Pelagibaculum spongiae: one gene and its partner. The protein of the gene in region 2 binds, or shares a complex with, the protein of the main gene of each other region. Links are inferred from orthologs where the notes say so. Each region holds a gene or a part of one and is shown on either strand. Other genes may lie near its edges.

The links.
Region 1: the proteins of dsbD (region 2) and DC094_RS21745 are in contact, whole or in part, in a crystal structure (PDB 1JZD), measured with the Escherichia coli proteins. The link is inferred for Pelagibaculum spongiae from one-to-one orthologs.

The regions. Positions count from the first base shown.
Region 1 is NZ_QDDL01000017.1:57,866-66,747, reverse strand. What follows is about bases 3,641-6,409. They hold DC094_RS21745 (DsbC family protein), read right to left. Parts: upstream 5,519-6,409; coding sequence 4,763-5,518; downstream 3,641-4,762. Other genes in these bases: xerD (site-specific tyrosine recombinase XerD), read right to left, coding at 5,605-6,409; alaC (alanine transaminase), read right to left, coding at 3,641-4,434. In the rest of the region: DC094_RS21765 (hypothetical protein), read right to left, coding at 1-216; thrC (threonine synthase), read right to left, coding at 513-1,898; DC094_RS21755 (homoserine dehydrogenase), read right to left, coding at 1,913-3,223; more of alaC, read right to left, coding at 3,220-3,640; more of xerD, read right to left, coding at 6,410-6,528; DC094_RS21735 (glycosyltransferase), read right to left, coding at 6,561-8,000; rplS (50S ribosomal protein L19), read right to left, coding at 8,145-8,504; tRNA (guanosine(37)-N1)-methyltransferase TrmD, read right to left, coding at 8,540-8,882. UniProt on the Escherichia coli protein: Acts as a disulfide isomerase, interacting with incorrectly folded proteins to correct non-native disulfide bonds.
Region 2 is NZ_QDDL01000008.1:14,130-23,181, forward strand. What follows is about bases 3,943-6,881. They hold dsbD (protein-disulfide reductase DsbD), read right to left. Parts: upstream 6,343-6,881; coding sequence 4,543-6,342; downstream 3,943-4,542. Other genes in these bases: aroQ (type II 3-dehydroquinate dehydratase), read right to left, coding at 3,943-4,384; cutA (divalent-cation tolerance protein CutA), read right to left, coding at 6,339-6,662. In the rest of the region: DC094_RS16300 (zinc-ribbon and DUF3426 domain-containing protein), read right to left, coding at 1-1,156; prmA (50S ribosomal protein L11 methyltransferase), read right to left, coding at 1,160-2,053; accC (acetyl-CoA carboxylase biotin carboxylase subunit), read right to left, coding at 2,121-3,461; accB (acetyl-CoA carboxylase biotin carboxyl carrier protein), read right to left, coding at 3,483-3,926; more of aroQ, read right to left, coding at 3,938-3,942; DC094_RS16335 (co-chaperone GroES), read left to right, coding at 6,915-7,205; groL (chaperonin GroEL), read left to right, coding at 7,276-8,922. UniProt on the Escherichia coli protein: Required to facilitate the formation of correct disulfide bonds in some periplasmic proteins and for the assembly of the periplasmic c-type cytochromes.

The DNA of each region.
Region 1 (8,882 bases), on a different replicon or contig from region 2:
TAGGTTTTCGGTATCTAGAACAAAGCTGTCGAATACCTGACCATTAATTGTTGCAGTAAAGCTTTCTGGGATTTGCTTAGTAAAAGCAATGCGAAATTCTGGCTGCTGATTATCAACACTGTCTTTCTCTGGAGAAACAATCTCGATAGCAGGCTTACACCCTGTGGCCAAAATTCCAGCGACAGCAATCAAGCCAATTTTTGAAATATTACTCATGCAACAATTTCCCTGTTTTATTATGACTTCTTATGGTCAGGGTTTAGGGCCTTTAAATAGACCTCGGGTTATACCTAAACCACCTCAATATGCAGAAACCGGCACCTTAAAGTGACTTGGGTATATATTTTCGGAACAGGCGCATTGTGCCGCCATTGCACGATATTGATCAACATCAATTTGTCGAATTGTATTACCCAAATAAAAAAGACCTGCCCAAATGGACAGGTCTTTGTTTCGTTTAGGGTATCCGGGTAACAAATCGCCCAGTACTATGGTTCACCCCAAAATTCGAATCAGATTCGTGCGGTCACGAATTCCTGAACCGTTTCCATAGTCGCTTCCATCACATATTGGCTTTCTGGTCTGTCGAACAAATCAGCCAAATGCTCAGGCAGACTTGGAGACTCCAAACCCGAACGAATAATCGCATCAGGAAATTTAACCGGATGCGCTGTCGCTAAACAAACAATTGGCGTTTGCTCAGACTTGCGACACTTCTCTGCCGCATAAACACCAATCGCAGTATGTGGATCTAACAGATATTCATTGTCTTTCCACACTCGCTCAATCACTGAACAAGTTGTCGCATCATCAGCTCGAGCACTAGAGAACAGTGACTTAAGCTTATTAACTTGATTGATACTCAAGCTGGCAGAACCATCGTCCATATCTGCCATTAATGCCGACAGCTTTTCACCGTCTTGGTCGCATAAATCGAACAACAATCGCTCAAAATTACTGGAAACCATAATATCCATACTTGGAGATAAGGTATGTTCCAGTGATTCTTGCTGGGCATTATTGTCAGAAATAATCCGATGCAGAATATCATTGCTATTAGTTGCAACAATTAACTGCTCAATCGGCAAGCCCATTTTCTTAGCTAGGTAACCGGCAAAAATATCGCCAAAATTACCGGTTGGCACAGAAAAGCTCACCGGACGACCCGGCGCGCCAAGGGTAATGGCCGCATGAAAATAGTAAACAATCTGCGCCATGATTCTGGCCCAGTTAATTGAATTGACTGCAACCAGTCGCTTACCTTTTAGGAAATCCTGATTAGCGAAGCTTTTCTTTACGATACGCTGACAGTCATCGAAGTTACCGGTAACCGCCAAGTTATAAATGTTATCGCTCAGAATAGTGGTCATTTGACGGCGCTGAACTTCAGACACTCGCTGGTGTGGATGCAGAATGAAAATATCAAGATTTTCACAACGTCTGCAGCCTTCAATTGCCGCAGAACCTGTATCACCTGAAGTTGCCCCCATAATGACCACACGTTCTTTACGCCGCTCAAGCACTTTATCTAGCAAACGACCCAGCAATTGCAGAGCGAAATCTTTAAAGGCCAAGGTTGGGCCATGGAATAATTCCATCACATGGAGTGACGGACCAACCTGAACTAAAGGTGCTACTGCTTTGTGGGCAAAACCAGCATAGGTCTCAGCCAGAATTTCTTTTAATTCTTCATCACCAAACGCATCAGCAACAAACGGCTGGATAATCTTAAATGCCAGCTCGTGATAGGCCAATCCAGACCAGGATGCTATTTCCTCGGCACTGAATTTAGGCAGGGTTTCTGGCACATACAGGCCACCATCACTGGCTAGCCCTGCCAACAACACATCTTCAAAACCCAACGCGGGCGCTTGGCCGCGAGTACTGATGTACTTCATTTTGCCTCCAGGCGTTAGTCCAGATGATCCATGCGGATCCGAACGACTGAGCCGCTAACCGGCTTTAAAGCTTCGATGCGTTCAATCGCCTGATTCAAACGTTGCTCTTCAACAACATGGGTTAATAGAATCAGTGGAATTCGAGTTTCACCTTCACGAGGCTCTTTCTGGATGATCGCTTCAATGCTGATATCCAGTTCGCCCAAAATACTAGCAACGCTGGCCATTACACCGGCGCGGTCCAATACTTCGATTCTCAGATAATACGCAGAGCTGATTTGATCAATCGATAGTAAATTATCTTCACCCAACTGATCGGCAGCAAAACCGGTATGGGCGACACGATGTGCGGCCAAACCTTCCAGACTGCGAACTAAATCAATCACATCAGCCAACACTGCAGAAGCCGTAGGCTCAGCGCCCGCACCCGGGCCGTAATAGAAAGTGTTGCCGACCGCATCACCATTAACCATTACCGCATTCATTACACCGTCAACCTTGCCCAACATATTGCTGGCAGGCACCAGTGTTGGATGCACTCGCATTTCAATACCCGCTTGAGAACGACGAGCAATACCCAAATGCTTGATCACATAACCCAGCTCACCAGCGTAGATTACGTCTTGCGGGGTGATTTTACTGATGCCTTCGGTATAAACCTTGTCAAACTTCAGCGGAATACCATAGGCAATTGAAGCCAGAATGGTCAGTTTGTGCGCAGCATCGATACCTTCAACGTCAAAGGTAGGATCGGCCTCGGCATAACCCAGCTCTTGGGCTTCTTTTAATACATCGGAAAACTCACGACCTTTGTCGCGCATTTCAGACAGAATGAAATTACCGGTGCCATTAATAATGCCAGCCAGCCATTCAATCCGATTCGCGGAAAGACCTTCGCGCAATGCCTTGATGATAGGAATACCACCGGCAACACCCGCTTCATAAAAAATACTGACGCCTTTCTTTTCAGCAGCAGCAAAAATTTCATTACCACATTCTGCAATCAAAGCCTTATTGGCTGTGACCACATGCTTGCCCAGAGAAATTGCTTCCAGCACCAGTTCTTTAGCCAGCCCACAACCACCGATCAGTTCTACAACCAAATCCAGCTCGGGGTTACGTACGACTTCAAACGGATCTTCCGTTAACAAAATCCCTTGGGTGTCACAAATTCGCTCGCGGCCCAAACTTCTGACTGCTGCATGTACCACCTCTATAGGACGTCCGGCGCGGCGCGCGATTTCTTCGCTATTACGCTGCAGCACATTGACTGTCCCACCACCGACTGTTCCCAGTCCGAGCAACCCTATTTTGACCGGTTTCAAACCTTGTTATCCTCTGTACTTATCAGTCCATCAGCACGAAACATTTCTTTGATGCCTCGAACTGCCTGGCGGGTACGATGCTCATTTTCAATCAAGCCGAATCGGACATGATCATCACCATACTCACCAAATCCTATCCCAGGTGCCACTGCCACCCGAGCATCCTTCAATAGCTTTTTGCAGAACTCTAAAGAGCCCATCTGCCGATAGGCTTCTGGAATACGCGCCCAAACAAACATAGTTGCTTTGGGTACCGCCACTGGCCAGCCAATACGTTGCAAGCCGGAGCACAGTACATCACGGCGCTCCTGGTAACGATCTCGTATTTCACTGACACATTCTTGTGGCCCTTCCAGTGCTGCAATGGCGGCTACCTGAATCGGAGTAAATGTCCCGTAATCCAGATAGGATTTTATTCTCGCCAAAGCACCGATCAGCTCTGAGTTTCCGCAACAAAAGCCTACTCGCCAACCGGGCATGTTATAGCTTTTCGATAATGAATAGAACTCTACCGCAATATCCTTCGCCCCTTCGACCTGCAAAATCGACGGTGCTTGGTAACCATCAAAAACAATATCGGCATAGGCGAGATCTTGAACCACCCATACCTGATGTTCTTTACAGATTTCGACGACCCGCTCGTAAAACGCCAAATCGACACATTGGGCAGTCGGATTACCCGGAAAGTTCAGTACCAGCATCTTCGGTTTTGGCCAGCTGGTTTTAATCGCCTTGGAAAGCTCGTCAAAAAAATCGACATCTGCAGTTAATGGCACATGCCGAATATCGGCACCGGCAATTACAAAGCCATAGGGATGAATTGGATAGGAAGGATTGGGTACCAGAATCGCATCACCTGGCCCAGTGGTTGCTAACGCTAAGTGCGCCAAGCCTTCTTTAGAACCAATGGTGACAATCGCTTCACTGTCTGGGTCTAAATCCACCTGATAACGACGTTGGTACCAGTCGCAAATGGCTTTGCGTAACCGGGGAATTCCTTTGGAAGCAGAGTAACGATGAGTATCGCTACGCAGTACGGTTTCTCGAAGTTTTTCGACAATATGCTCAGGCGTTGGCTGGTCCGGGTTGCCCATGCCGAAATCGATAATGTCTTCGCCTCTGGTTCTGGCCTCAGCTTTCAGCTGATTGACAATATTGAACACATAAGGAGGAAGGCGTTGAATTCTTGGAAATTTTTCTGATTGGCTCATTGTTTTGTCACTCCTGTCCTGCAACAGCAGTCTGCCATGGCTTAAGCAGATTGAGCAATACACTTGAAGAGACTTTGAGTGAATATTTTTCGTGATCTTTTCTAGGTGAATAGCTTCTGAAAACAACTTATTATGATCACTCTCCTATTAACTACTCATTAGCCTTGGATTTAAAGCAGCTAATTTAATACAGAACAATTAACAAAAATAAATTCATATTAAAAAATTTAAATGGCATAAAAAAATGCCGCCCTTCATTATTACTTATGAAGTGCGGCATTTTTTTTCAAACAACTAATCTGACGATTGCTTGCTTATAAAAACAATATTACAAACCCATCTGAGCCAAAATAGCTGCTGCTGGGCGATAGCCTGGAATCAAAGTACCATCGGCCATTGCAATGGCTGGCGTACCCGTCACACCGAGCTTTTGCACCAAACTATAATGCGCATCAACTGGTTGATCGTCGCAGGTTAAGTCACGCTTAAACGACTGCTGCTTTTTCGCTTTGTTCATTGCTTGCTGTGGATCTTTAGCACAATAAATTGAAACCAGATCGGTATAAGCGCGTGAACCAATACCTGCTCTAGGGAATGCCAGGTAAGTCACTTTAACGCCGGCTTTATTCAAAGCTGGAATTTCGGCATGCAACTTGCGGCAATAAGGGCAAGTAATGTCAGTAAACACTTTAATTTCTGCTTTTTGTTCACCCACTGCTGGGTAACTAATACCTTGAACATCGGCTAACAATTGCTTGCGCTGCTTGTTTTTCTTTTGCTCAGTCAAATTTACCAAACGATCGCTGGTCAACTGGTACAAGCTGCCTGCTAGCATGTATTTGCCATCGGCAGAGAAATAAACTGTTTGGCCAGAGCCTTTCAGTTCAACTTCATAAATGCCTGCCATACCTGTTTTCTTCACTTCACCAATACCATCATCGGATGGGATGATCGGTGTAAGTGCTTTTTCAATGGTTGCTCTCACTTCAGCCAGTGAATCTTCAGCTTGTGCCAGTGGCGCAAACATAAATGAAACTGCGGCAGCAATTGCAACCAGCGCTCCAGTAATCTTTTGGTTTTGCATTGAAGTCCTCGGAATATGCATTTTCGGGCAAAGTATCATATCTACCGCATTTAGACACCTGAAGCGATATGGGTTCCCTAATCGATTCAACTTCTCGGGTGATGCTGTTGATAAATCTCTTGTAACCTGACTTTAGTCACATGGGTGTAGATCTGAGTGGTCGACAAATCAGCGTGACCTAACAATAGCTGAACCACTCGCAAATCGGCACCATGGGCTAACAAATGGGTGGCAAATGCATGGCGAAGGGTATGCGGAGATAACATATCCTCAGCTATTCCAATTTGCCGCGCATACACTTTAATTCGATACCAAAAAGTTTGCCGGGTCATTTGGCTGCCGCGGTTACTGGGAAATAATACATCGGTTGGCGCCTTTAACAGCAAACTTCTCGCTTGCTTCATATATTGCTCGATCCATTGAAGCGCAGTTTCACCGAGTGGCACCAATCGCTCTTTCTTACCCTTACCCATCACCCGAACCAAACCTTGGTTGCGATTAATCTGATCTACCGTCAGTGAAATTAATTCCGTCACTCGCAGGCCAGTGGCGTATAACAACTCCAACATAGCCCGATCTCTTAAGCCGATAGGCTCTTCTATATCGGGTGATTCCAGCAAAGCATCGACTTGTAACTCAGATAAATCATTAGGCAACGAACGGCCAATTTTCGGCATTTGCAACTTAGTTGCAGGGTTATCTTTACGGTAATTATTTTGTTGCAGCCACAAATAGAAACGACGAAAACTGGAGATTAATCGGGCGGTGGTTCGAGGGCTTACGTTATCGTCACAGCGCTTTGCTAGATAAGCCAGCAACTGATCTTCATTGGCTTTTTTTAAACCGGTAGCGGCATTAGTCGCCTGAAGAAAACGATCAAATCCTGATAAATCTGAACGATAAGCCGCCAAGCTCCGTTCACCTAAACCTTCATCTAACCAGAGGGATTGGCAGAAATCATCGAGAAGCACTTCGATTGCTCGATCAAGCACTACTTTACTATTAGGCATAGCCGAGAAACCAACTTTGAGAAAAAATCATATTACCACTCAATTGATCTAAAATTTTTGACCATGTCTTTCTTTGCCCAGCTATTGTTTATTTTTTTAAATAGACCCTGCTTTATATAAAAATGATACGCACTTGAGTTCGATCCTGAAGCATTCAAATGAAATTCTAACGGCATACAGCGATCCATTTCAAACCCCAAACCACTATAAGAAGTCCTCATAGCACCAGAGCTTTCTTTTGAAACATCAACTCTTAATGTATTCCACAAGGCAAAATGAAGCGGATAAATATCAAACGTAAGGTGAAAATCAGGCAAATCACCATTGTAACTCATCCCCATGATTTCTCTTCTATGATTTGCAACCACTCCGTTTGTACGATATAGCTCCGACGAATATATTGCTTGTAACATAAAGTCTAATTGTCTCGCAGAAAAGTCAGATTTACGCTCACCAACATACATCATTGTATTTTCAAGAAAGGGAAACAATTGAGCATTGCGACTCGAAAAATCTTGCAACATATCTTCAAAGCCATTTGCCATTCGTTTAGGATCCATATTCATCTGGCGTAAATAGGGACTACAAATGAATGGTAAATAAACAGAGCTTGCTATTGGTGAAAATGGCTCGAGATTTATCGCAAGCTCTTCCGTTTCTATCGGTTTGCTAGCAAACACTACAGGGGGCACTTGCTGCACTGAGAAATCAATATAAAACCCCCCGTACAAGTACAAAATAATGGCCCTAATGATGTCACACGCCTCTGCATATTCTTTTTGTAGAATAAGCGCCCTTGCAAAAACAAAAAGATGCCTGCCTTCAGGAAACTGTGAATAAGCTTCTTCTAGCAAATAATCTATGCTTCGAATTTTCAGATTTGAGAATTTTGCAATGTGATCATAACTTCCATTAAGCAGCTGAATATTACTTGTCCATAAAACATGCTCGATTTCAGGTACACCTTTACAGCTTTTTTTCCAATGCTCAGCCACCTTAATATCTGAAGCACAGACACTCCTGAATAAATTCTCATCAGGAAAAGCCCCCAACCAAACCCTATGTGTTTTAGCGACTCCAATCTTAGTATTAGGGACTGGTGAAGAAATCTTGAGAATTGAACAAATTGAACGAAAAGCAGTAACAACATTAGCCAACAACTTAATTTGAGTTTCTAGGCTAAAATCCCGCAACTCAATCCTGGCTGTTTGAGAAAGGTCACAAACACAAAGCTCTGAATTTTCATGCCTAAGCAACAATACCTTCCAAGAATGTTCAGCAATATATTCAAAATAACTTTGCTTTATAAGACACGAATACGACCAAACGCTCTCGTAAGAGCTTGAAAGGCATGCTATTTCTTGGAACTTTAAAGGCAGCTTAGCCAAGTCATCAGCCATTTCAAATTCAGGCATACCAAACAAAGTATCTTGAAAACATTTTAATGCTTCAGCTAAGCGCTCGGTAAGCATGTAAATCCTACGGCTATAAAAATTAACAACTTATAGGCTAGCACTCTCTTACAAGAAACAGTATTTACAAGGATTAAAACCAAAACCAAAAAAACGGGCAAGATCCGAAGACCTTGCCCGTTTTTGAGAAACAATTCCGAAGAATTACTTCTTGGCAGCAAGCTTTTCTTTGATTCGAGCAGCTTTACCGCGCAGTTCACGCAAGTAGTACAGCTTGGCTTGACGCACATCACCGCGACGAACGATAGTGATGCTGTCAACGATTGGGCTGTGAGTCTGGAACGCACGCTCAACACCTTCACCGTAAGAAATCTTACGAACTGTGAATGCTGAGTTCAGGCCGCGGTTACGCTTAGCGATAACAACACCTTCGAACGACTGCAGACGCTCACGAGTACCTTCTTTTACCTTAACCTTAACTACCACTGTGTCGCCTGGTGCGAACGATGGCAGGTCTTGCTTCATCTGTTCAGACTCAATGGCCTGAATGATCTTGTTCTTCATGATTAGCTCCTAACCCGTAACCTTTTAAGAAATGGTTATTCCATTTCCTGAATGAATTCATCCAGAAGCGTTTGCTGTTTTTTGTCGAGTTGCAATTTTTCCAGTAAATCCGGGCGTCGTTGCCAGGTTCTACCTAATGACTGCTTCATACGCCATTGACGGATATGTGCATGATTTCCACCGAGTAAAACGTCAGGCACTTTCACGCCGTCAATTTCTTCGGGCCTCGTATAATGAGGATGATCCAACAAGCCAGAGACAAAAGAGTCTTCAACTGCGGAATCTGCATGCCCTAATGCGCCCGGCAATAACCGAATCACACCATCCATCAGCGTCATGGCAGGCAATTCACCACCACTCAACACATAATCACCTAGC
Region 2 (9,052 bases):
CTTGATGAGCAAAGGTATCTCTTTGCAGCCAGATCCATTCACCCGCACCGACTACCACGATAATCGTGGCGAGTAGCAACCAAATTAATGGTCGGACACTGCTGCGTTTTTTGGCAGTCTCTTCACCCATTAACTGCTCAAGTACCTTGTCTCTTTCTTCGTTGCGCTGACGATTCTTAGCGCTGATTGGTGATTTGAGCGGTGCATTAGCCGGTTGAAGCGATTCGCCGTCTTGTTGGTTAAAAAGGTCAAAGTCATCGAGGTGAATATCTTCGTCTTCAAGGCTCAGGTTAGATGCAAACGCTGGATTAGTAGCAAACAAAGCTTCTGCTTCATCGTTGCTTAATTCATCGCTATTTAGATCATGGAGGTTGATATCTTCAACCTGACCCAGAGCAGGGTCATCTTCATTGGACGACTGGTTAACCAAAGCAGCCATATCATCGCTAATATCTTCGGGTGCGGTATTTAAAGAGAAATCAAGATCAGTTTGATCCAATGCATCTGGCCCAACTGTGGCGCGAATATCTGTTTGCTTGCTGGCGGCCATTTTTTCTGTAGCGATAACCGAAGCTTCTTGCTGTGTCGTATGATCGAGTGATTCTTCTGCGTCTAACTGGGCTTCCAGAGCGGCTATTTCCGCTTCAATTGTTGGCTTAGATTTCGCTTTAATCGGCGACTGTTGTACCGCAGCAGGAGTTAGCTTAGGAGCCTGCTGCGGAGCCGCTTTCGGCCGCTTAGGGGCGGCTGGTCGTACTTTCGGATCGGGTTGAATCTGTGTGGTAGGGCTGGTTTCAGCTTCAGACATGACTGGTTCGATACGGTCGTTGTCTGATTTTGTTTGAGGCTGTTTTGGTGTTTCAGGCTGGGGTTCAGGATCTTTAGCAGAGAAAGAAAAGTCTGCCGACAGATCCAAATCACCCAAGCCTTGAGAAGGGGAACCTAGCTCTGTTAATGCATCCAGCTGGTATTGATCAACAATACTTTCTAGCTGGCTGTTGATATCAGAAGGGACATCAATCAGCCAAGCACTGGCATTAAATACCTGTTTACAGTCTCCACATTTGGCTCGGCCATTAGCAATATCCAGTAATTCGGCATCAAAACGGAATGCACTGGAACAGTGAGGGCAACGAGTGTGAAGCTGTTGAGACATGAGCTAGCGGTTTCCTTTTCTGATTCCGTCCAGTCGAGCCCAACCTTCATGGTGGATTTCTGGCTCGGACATTTCAAACCATTGGCTATAACAATCGAGCATTGCCGGTACTTGATGTTCAAGTATACCGGATAACACCAGTTTACCACCTGGTTTTACTCTAGCTGCCATTTCAGAGGAAAGCTCTATCAACGGGCCAGCTAAAATATTGGCGATTAACAGGTCAGCAACCGAATCTGGAGCATGTTCTGGCAACCAGCTACGGATTTGCTGTTCACTCAATGAATTCTTTTCAGCATTATCGCGTGTAGCGAGCAAAGCTTGAGGGTCAATATCAATACAATCAACTACGTTTGCACCCAGTAGTGCAGCGGCTACAGCCAGTATGCCTGAGCCGCAGCCGAAGTCTATTACCTGTAAATCTTGTGGGGGATGATCGGCTAACCATTTTAGACAAAGGAAAGTAGTTGGGTGAGTACCGGTACCAAAAGCCATGCCAGGGTCTAATCTGACATTGACCGCTTCAGGGTGAGGCGCATCAAGCCAGCTAGGGCAGATCCATAACTCACCGCCGCAGTGAACGGGGTGATATTCATCCATCCAAGCGCGATGCCAATCTTTGTCTTCCAACGCTTCAATTTTCAGGCCGGGTAACGGGTCAACTGCAACCTGCTCTTTTAGGAAATTTGTGACCTGATTCACATCGATATCTGCTTCAAACAGGCCGATTACCCGCAACTTCCCCCATAACGGCGTTTCGCCAGGCAATGGTTCCAGAATGGGGGCATCACCATTGTTTTGCAGCGTGACAGAAACCGCACCAGCAGCCAGCAATAAATCTTCAAACTGTTCTTGCTGTTGTTCGGTGGTGGATAATTGAATTTGGATCCAGGGCATTACTACTTCCTAAAACAAAAAAAAGGCCCGGTATAAACCGGGCCTGAGATAATAGCGAAAGGCTCGATTAAAGTCCGAGCTTTTTCTCAAGGTAATGGATGTTAGTGCCACCTTGTTGGAACTGGGTGTCACGCAAGATTTCCTTGTGAAGATCGATATTACTTTTGATGCCTTCGATAACCGTTTCATCCAAAGCAATAAGTGCTTTGCGAATCGCGGCATCACGATCGGTGCCGTAGCTGATGAGCTTACCGAGCAGTGAATCGTAATACTGAGGCACCACATAACCGTTATAGATATGGGAATCAAAACGGATGCCCGGCCCACCAGGAGCATGGAAGAAATCAATCTTGCCAGGGCTTGGGATAAAGGTAACCGGATCTTCTGCGTTGATACGGCATTCGATCGCGTGGCCCTTCACCTTAATATCAGACTGCTTAAGTGATAATGGATGGCCAGAAGCAATCAAAAGCTGCTCGCGAACCAAATCCACACCAGTGATTTCTTCAGTGATCGGGTGCTCTACCTGAATTCGAGTGTTCATTTCGATGAAGTAAAATTCACCGTCTTGGAACAAGAACTCAAACGTACCGGCACCGCGATAACCAATTTCTACGCAAGCTTGTGCGCAACGACCACCAATGCGCTGTCGCACTTCTTCACTAATGCCAGGTGCAGGTGCTTCTTCAACCACTTTCTGACAACGGCGTTGCATTGAGCAATCGCGCTCTGCCAGATGAATTGCGTTGCCTTGGCCGTCAGCCAGTACCTGAATTTCAATGTGACGAGGGTTTTCAAGGAATTTTTCCATGTAAACCATGTCGTTACTGAAGAAAGATAAGGCTTCGCTTTTGGTCAAGGAAATGGCGTTTAATAATGCCGCTTCACTATGAACTACTCGCATGCCACGACCACCGCCGCCACCAGAAGCCTTGATCATCACCGGATAACCAATCTCACGGGCAACTTGTATATTGCGTTCAGGATCATCACCCAATGGGCCGTCAGAGCCTGGTACGCAAGGTACGCCCGCTTTATTCATCGCCGCAATCGCGCTGACCTTATCGCCCATTAGGCGGATGGTTTCTGGCTTAGGGCCGATAAATGTAAAGCCACTTTTTTCTACCTGTTCAGCAAAGTCAGCATTTTCTGCCAAAAAGCCATAGCCAGGGTGAATCGCAACTGAATCAGTGACTTCAGCGGCGCTAATGATCGATGGGATCTGCAAATAGCTGGCAGAAGAATCTGCAGGGCCAATACAAACCGTTTCGTCTGCCAAGCGAACGTGCAGCAAATCACGATCTACATCTGAGTGAACTGCAACAGTTTTAATGCCGAGTTCCCGGCAAGCTCGCAAAATTCGCAGAGCGATTTCGCCACGGTTGGCGATAACTACCTTTTCAAGCATGGGTAGTGAGCCTCCTGCGATTTATTGAATGGTAACCAGTGGCTGGCCGAACTCGATTGGTTGGCCATTTTCAGCCAATACCGCCATCACGATGCCAGATTTGTCTGCTTCGATCTGGTTGAGCATTTTCATCGCTTCGATGATGCACAAGGTGTCGCCTTTTTTGACTTTCTGACCTTCAGTAACGAAAGGCTTAGCACCTGGAGATGGCGCAGAATAGAAAGTACCCACCATTGGGGATTTAACCTGGTGGCCTGCAATGACTTCAGCCGCTGGAGCTGCTTCAACAGCAGCAGGTGCTACAGCAGCAACCGGAGCCGCCGCAACAGGTGCAGCTGCATAATGGGTCGGTGCTGGAGAGTAGCGAGAGATGCGAACAGATTCTTCACCCTCAGAAATCTCAAGTTCAGCAATGCCAGAATCTTCAACCAAGTCGATCAGTTTTTTAATCTTACGAATGTCCATTGATATATCTCTTAACTTGCCGGTTTAGCCAAGCGCTCCAGCGCAGACGCCAGCGCTAGTTGATAGCCTTTGGGACCCAGCCCACAGATCACGCCGATTGCGATATCAGAAAACCATGACTTATGGCGGAAACTTTCCCGAGCATGCACATTAGAAAGATGCACTTCGATAAACGGAATAGAAACCGCCAGCAGGGCATCCCGCAGCGCAATGCTAGTGTGGGTAAATGCAGCTGGATTAAAAATTATAAAATCGATTTCACCGTGGGACTGGTGGATTCGGTCGATCAATAGATGCTCGGCATTGCTTTGAAATGCCTCAAGCTGATGACCTGCCTGCTTTGCTGTGTTAATCAAACCCTGATTAATACTATCCAAGGTGTCCGCACCATAATGACCAGGTTCTCTAACACCCAGCATGTTTAGGTTTGGTCCGTGAAGCACCAGCAATTTGGCCATGAATATTCGTCCCGATGATCCGATTGCGACAAATTTTGCACCAAAGGCTAGTTTTTGTCCAGAAAACCGAAGATCGCTGCACGTTCGCAACATATGCTGACCGTTTGGACAGTCTTTTTGGGCCGCAAAAGGTTGTTTTGCGGCCGTAGAAGGAGGGGCTAAAGAACTGAGTTGAGTTTTTTCAGGTGAGATAAGAACTGCTCACGATCTTTTTCGCCCGTTATGCGAAATTGGCGAAGTTCCATCCCATTTGCATCAAAAAACAGTAATGTTGGCGGCGCGATCACTCCAAAGTTCGACATTAGCCCTTGATCAATTGCATCGTTGGCAGTCACATCGCTACGCAACAGCTTGTAGCCTTGCAGTGCCTGTTGTACCTGAGGGTCGGGGAATACATCTCGCTCCATGACTTTGCAGCTGACACACCAATCGGCATAGAAATCGAGCATTACTGGCTGGCCGTTGCCTACTTCGGCAAGTAGTGCATCTAGTCCCCGAATATCCTTAAAATTTGCATGATCAGCAGTGATTGAAATTGAATTAGCAGGATTAGAAGCGCTACTTGAGTAGGTTTGAGGTACAGAAGTTAAAGGTGCAAGCGGATCTCTATTGCCCAGCGCACCACCGGTAACCATAACGCCGCCCCAAAGCAGAATCAGAATCGCGATGCCTTGGCGGAATCGGCCATTAACTGTGTCGGATTTTTCCAAACCTAACTGACTGGCCAGTAGTACTAATAAAATACCCCATAACACCAATGCAGTCGGGTCACTAATTAATCGGCTGATTAACCAAACCGCAACACCGAGCAGGCCAAAGCCAAGAATCACCTTTATCTTGTCCATCCAGTTACCGGATTTAGGCATTAACTTATTGCCACCGATCGCCAGAACGATCAGCGGAATCCCCATGCCAATACCCATTGCATAGAGTGCAGCCATGCCGGTCGATGCATCACCTTGCGTGCTGATATACAACAGCGCACCAGTTAATGCCGGTGTGACACATGGACTAGCAATGAGTGCTGAAGCCAGTCCCATCACAAAGGCACCCAACAAACTGCCGTTATCACCGATTTGCTGCAATTTGGCTTGAATCGCTGCCGGCATTTGTAGCTGGTAAAAACCAAACATCCCCAGAGCTAAAATGACAAAAATAACGCTGAAGACAATCAATACAACTGGATGCTGCAACGCGCTTTGTAAATTTGCCCCAGCCAAACCAAATACCAGGCCGATTACTGCATAAGCAACTGCCATGCCCTGGACATACATCAGGCTCATGACCAGCGTTTTGCTAAAGGATTTTTTGTTACCGCCCGCAATCAAGCCAGCCAAAATAGGCATCATTGGAAATACGCAGGGGGTAAATGCTAAGCCAATACCGATTAGGAAAAAGATCAGTAAGGTTGAACTCAAGCTAGAATCAGCCAGTTGGCTAGAGAAGAACAAGTCATCGGCATTCGATAATTGATCCAGCGAATAGTTTGTGTTTGCTAGAGCAATCTCACTGGCAACTCCTACAAATTTATCCAGTTCGAAGGTTTTGCTAGCAGGTGGATAACAAAAGCCTGCTTCAGCGCAGCCTTGCCAATGCAAGGTAAACTTGATCGGCTTATTTTCGGCACCACTAAATGGAATGATGATGTCGACTTCTTGCAAGTAAGCATTGAACTCACCAAAGAAATCATCCTTTTTCGGTTTACCTGGAGGCAGAATCAGTTTGCCCGGTTGAATCTGGCTACCTTCTGATACCGTTGCCTTAAAGCGAAAATCGTATAAATAGTAGCCAGGCAAAATGGTAAAACTGGCTTTAACCTGATTTTGCGATATTCGCAGCAGATCAGGAATAAATACCTGCTCCTGAGGCAAAATTTCAGGTTCGTCAGAAAAAAAATTGGCTTGGGCTGCAGGCAGCCAGCCAAGGCTAATAATTAGGAGCAGTAGGCGAACAATCATTGTGTATGCTTTTCTATCCAGCTGAGATAATCGGGAATTCCGTTGCTAATATCGACTGCAATAAGTTCAGGTAGTTCATATGGGTGTTTGTCGAGAATCAGTTTTTCTAATGATTTCCAATTGGCTTTGGTGGTTTTAATCATCAGCATGACTTCTTGGGCATGCTCGATTTCATCTTGCCACTGATAAATCGATTCGATTCCCGGAAATAAACTGACGCAAGCGGCCAACTTTTCTCTTACCATTTGATCGGAAACCCTTCGAGCAATTTCAATGTCGGGGCAGCTGCAAAAAGCAATCATCGGATCTTTAACAGTCATTGCGAACTCCTGTCTACAAGCGGGCTAGTGACCTATCGACTATACCACTTTTAATTTGCAGATATGGTTGCAATTGAGAATCGTTATCACCGATATTTTTTTTTGTTCAACTATTGAAATGGTTTTACATACCCCCAACATCGTGGTGTATCTGGCTGATAGACAATGGCCAAATTTGATATAAACCTGCATTGTCAAGTTAACTAATTACTTAACAAGCAGTTACTGAATATATAGAACCAGGAGATAGAAATGAAAATTCGTCCGTTGCATGATCGCGTAGTAATTCGTCGCAGCGAAGAAGAAGCAACTTCTGCTGGTGGAATTTTACTGCCAGGTTCCGCGACTGAAAAACCTAACCAGGGCGAGATCGTAGCAGTTGGCGCTGGTCGTATTTTGGATAATGGCGATGTGCGTGCGCTGGCTGTTAAAGAAGGCGACAAGGTTTTGTTCGGTGGCTACGGCAGTTCAACCGTTAAGGTTGATGGCGAAGAGTTGCTGGTAATGAGCGAAAGCGACATTTTGGCCATCGTTGAAGGCTAAGCTGAAAAGCTAATCGCTTCGTATTTATTTCATTCCCGTTTTGAACAAAATTTTTTAAAGGATTTTTATCATGGCTAAAGAAGTCAAATTTGGTGATAACGCTCGTAGCCGTATGGTTGCGGGTGTAAATATTCTGGCTGACGCAGTTAAAACAACGCTGGGGCCAAAAGGCCGTAACGTTATTTTAGAAAAATCTTTCGGCGCACCTACCGTAACTAAAGATGGTGTTTCAGTAGCCAAAGAAATCGAACTGGCAGACAAGTTTGAAAACATGGGTGCGATGATGGTTAAAGAAGTCGCTTCCCAGACTTCTGATGTTGCTGGCGACGGTACGACTACTGCAACGGTTCTAGCTCAATCTATCCTGAGCGAAGGCATGAAAGCCGTTGCTGCTGGCATGAACCCAATGGACTTAAAGCGCGGTATTGATAAAGCTGTTAAAGCTGCTGTTGTAGAATTACAAGCGATGTCTAAGCCTTGTAATGATGATAAAGCGATTGCTCAGGTAGGTACTATCTCTGCAAACTCCGATGAAGAAATCGGCAACATCATCGCTGAAGCGATGGGTAAAGTGGGTAAAGAAGGTGTTATCACCGTTGAAGACGGTTCAGGCCTAAACAACGAGTTAGATGTAGTAGAAGGCATGCAGTTTGATCGCGGTTACCTGTCTCCTTACTTCATCAATGATCAGCAAAGCATGACTGCTGAACTAGAAGCGCCTTTTATTCTGTTAGTAGATAAGAAAATCGGCAACATCCGCGAAATGCTGCCATTGCTGGAAGGCGTTGCTAAAGCGGGCAAGCCATTATTAATCGTTGCTGAAGATGTTGAAGGCGAAGCGCTTGCAACATTGGTCGTTAACTCAATGCGCGGTGTAATGAAAGTTGCCGCGGTTAAGGCACCTGGCTTCGGCGATCGTCGTAAAGCTATGCTAGACGACATTGCAGTTTTGACTGGCGCAACCGTAATTGCTGAAGAAATTGGCCTGTCATTAGAGACAGCGACACTTGAGCATTTAGGTACTGCTAAGAAAATTCAGGTTTCTAAAGATGAAACCGTGATTGTTGATGGTGCAGGCGAAGGCTTGGCAATTGCTGGCCGTGTTGACCTGATTCGTCGTCAAATCGAAGAAGCTTCATCTGATTACGATCGTGAGAAGTTGCAAGAGCGCGTAGCCAAATTGGCTGGCGGTGTTGCAGTGATCAAGGTTGGCGCAGCAACTGAAGTTGAAATGAAAGAAAAGAAAGCGCGTGTTGAAGATGCATTACATGCAACTCGTGCTGCAGTTGAAGAAGGCATTGTTCCTGGCGGTGGTGTTGCTCTGGTTCGTGCGCAAAAAGCAATCGAAGGTTTGGTCGGTGACAACGAAGACCAAAATGCCGGTATCGCATTATTGCGTCGCTCTATGTCTTCTCCTTTGCGTCAAATCGCAGCTAACGCTGGCGACGAAGCTTCAGTAGTACAAAATGAAGTCGCTAACGGCGAAGGTAACTACGGTTATAACGCTGGTAAGGGTGTATACGGCGATATGGTTGAAATGGGTATCTTGGATCCTACTAAGGTAACGCGTTCAGCACTGCAGCACGCAGCTTCAGTATCGGGTCTTATGATCACTACTGAGTGCATGGTTGCTGATGAACCAGCTGATGCTGCTGCACCTGCAATGCCTGATATGGGCGGCATGGGTGGAATGGGCGGCATGGGCGGAATGATGTAGCGCTAAACTCTACTTCTTCTTAGCTCGACCCATTTTATAAAAAACCCCGCTTAGGCGGGGTTTTTTAGTTTTTATCAGAACTAAAAATGTTGAATGAACTAATCTTGAAAAAATAAGCCCAAGTACCTAT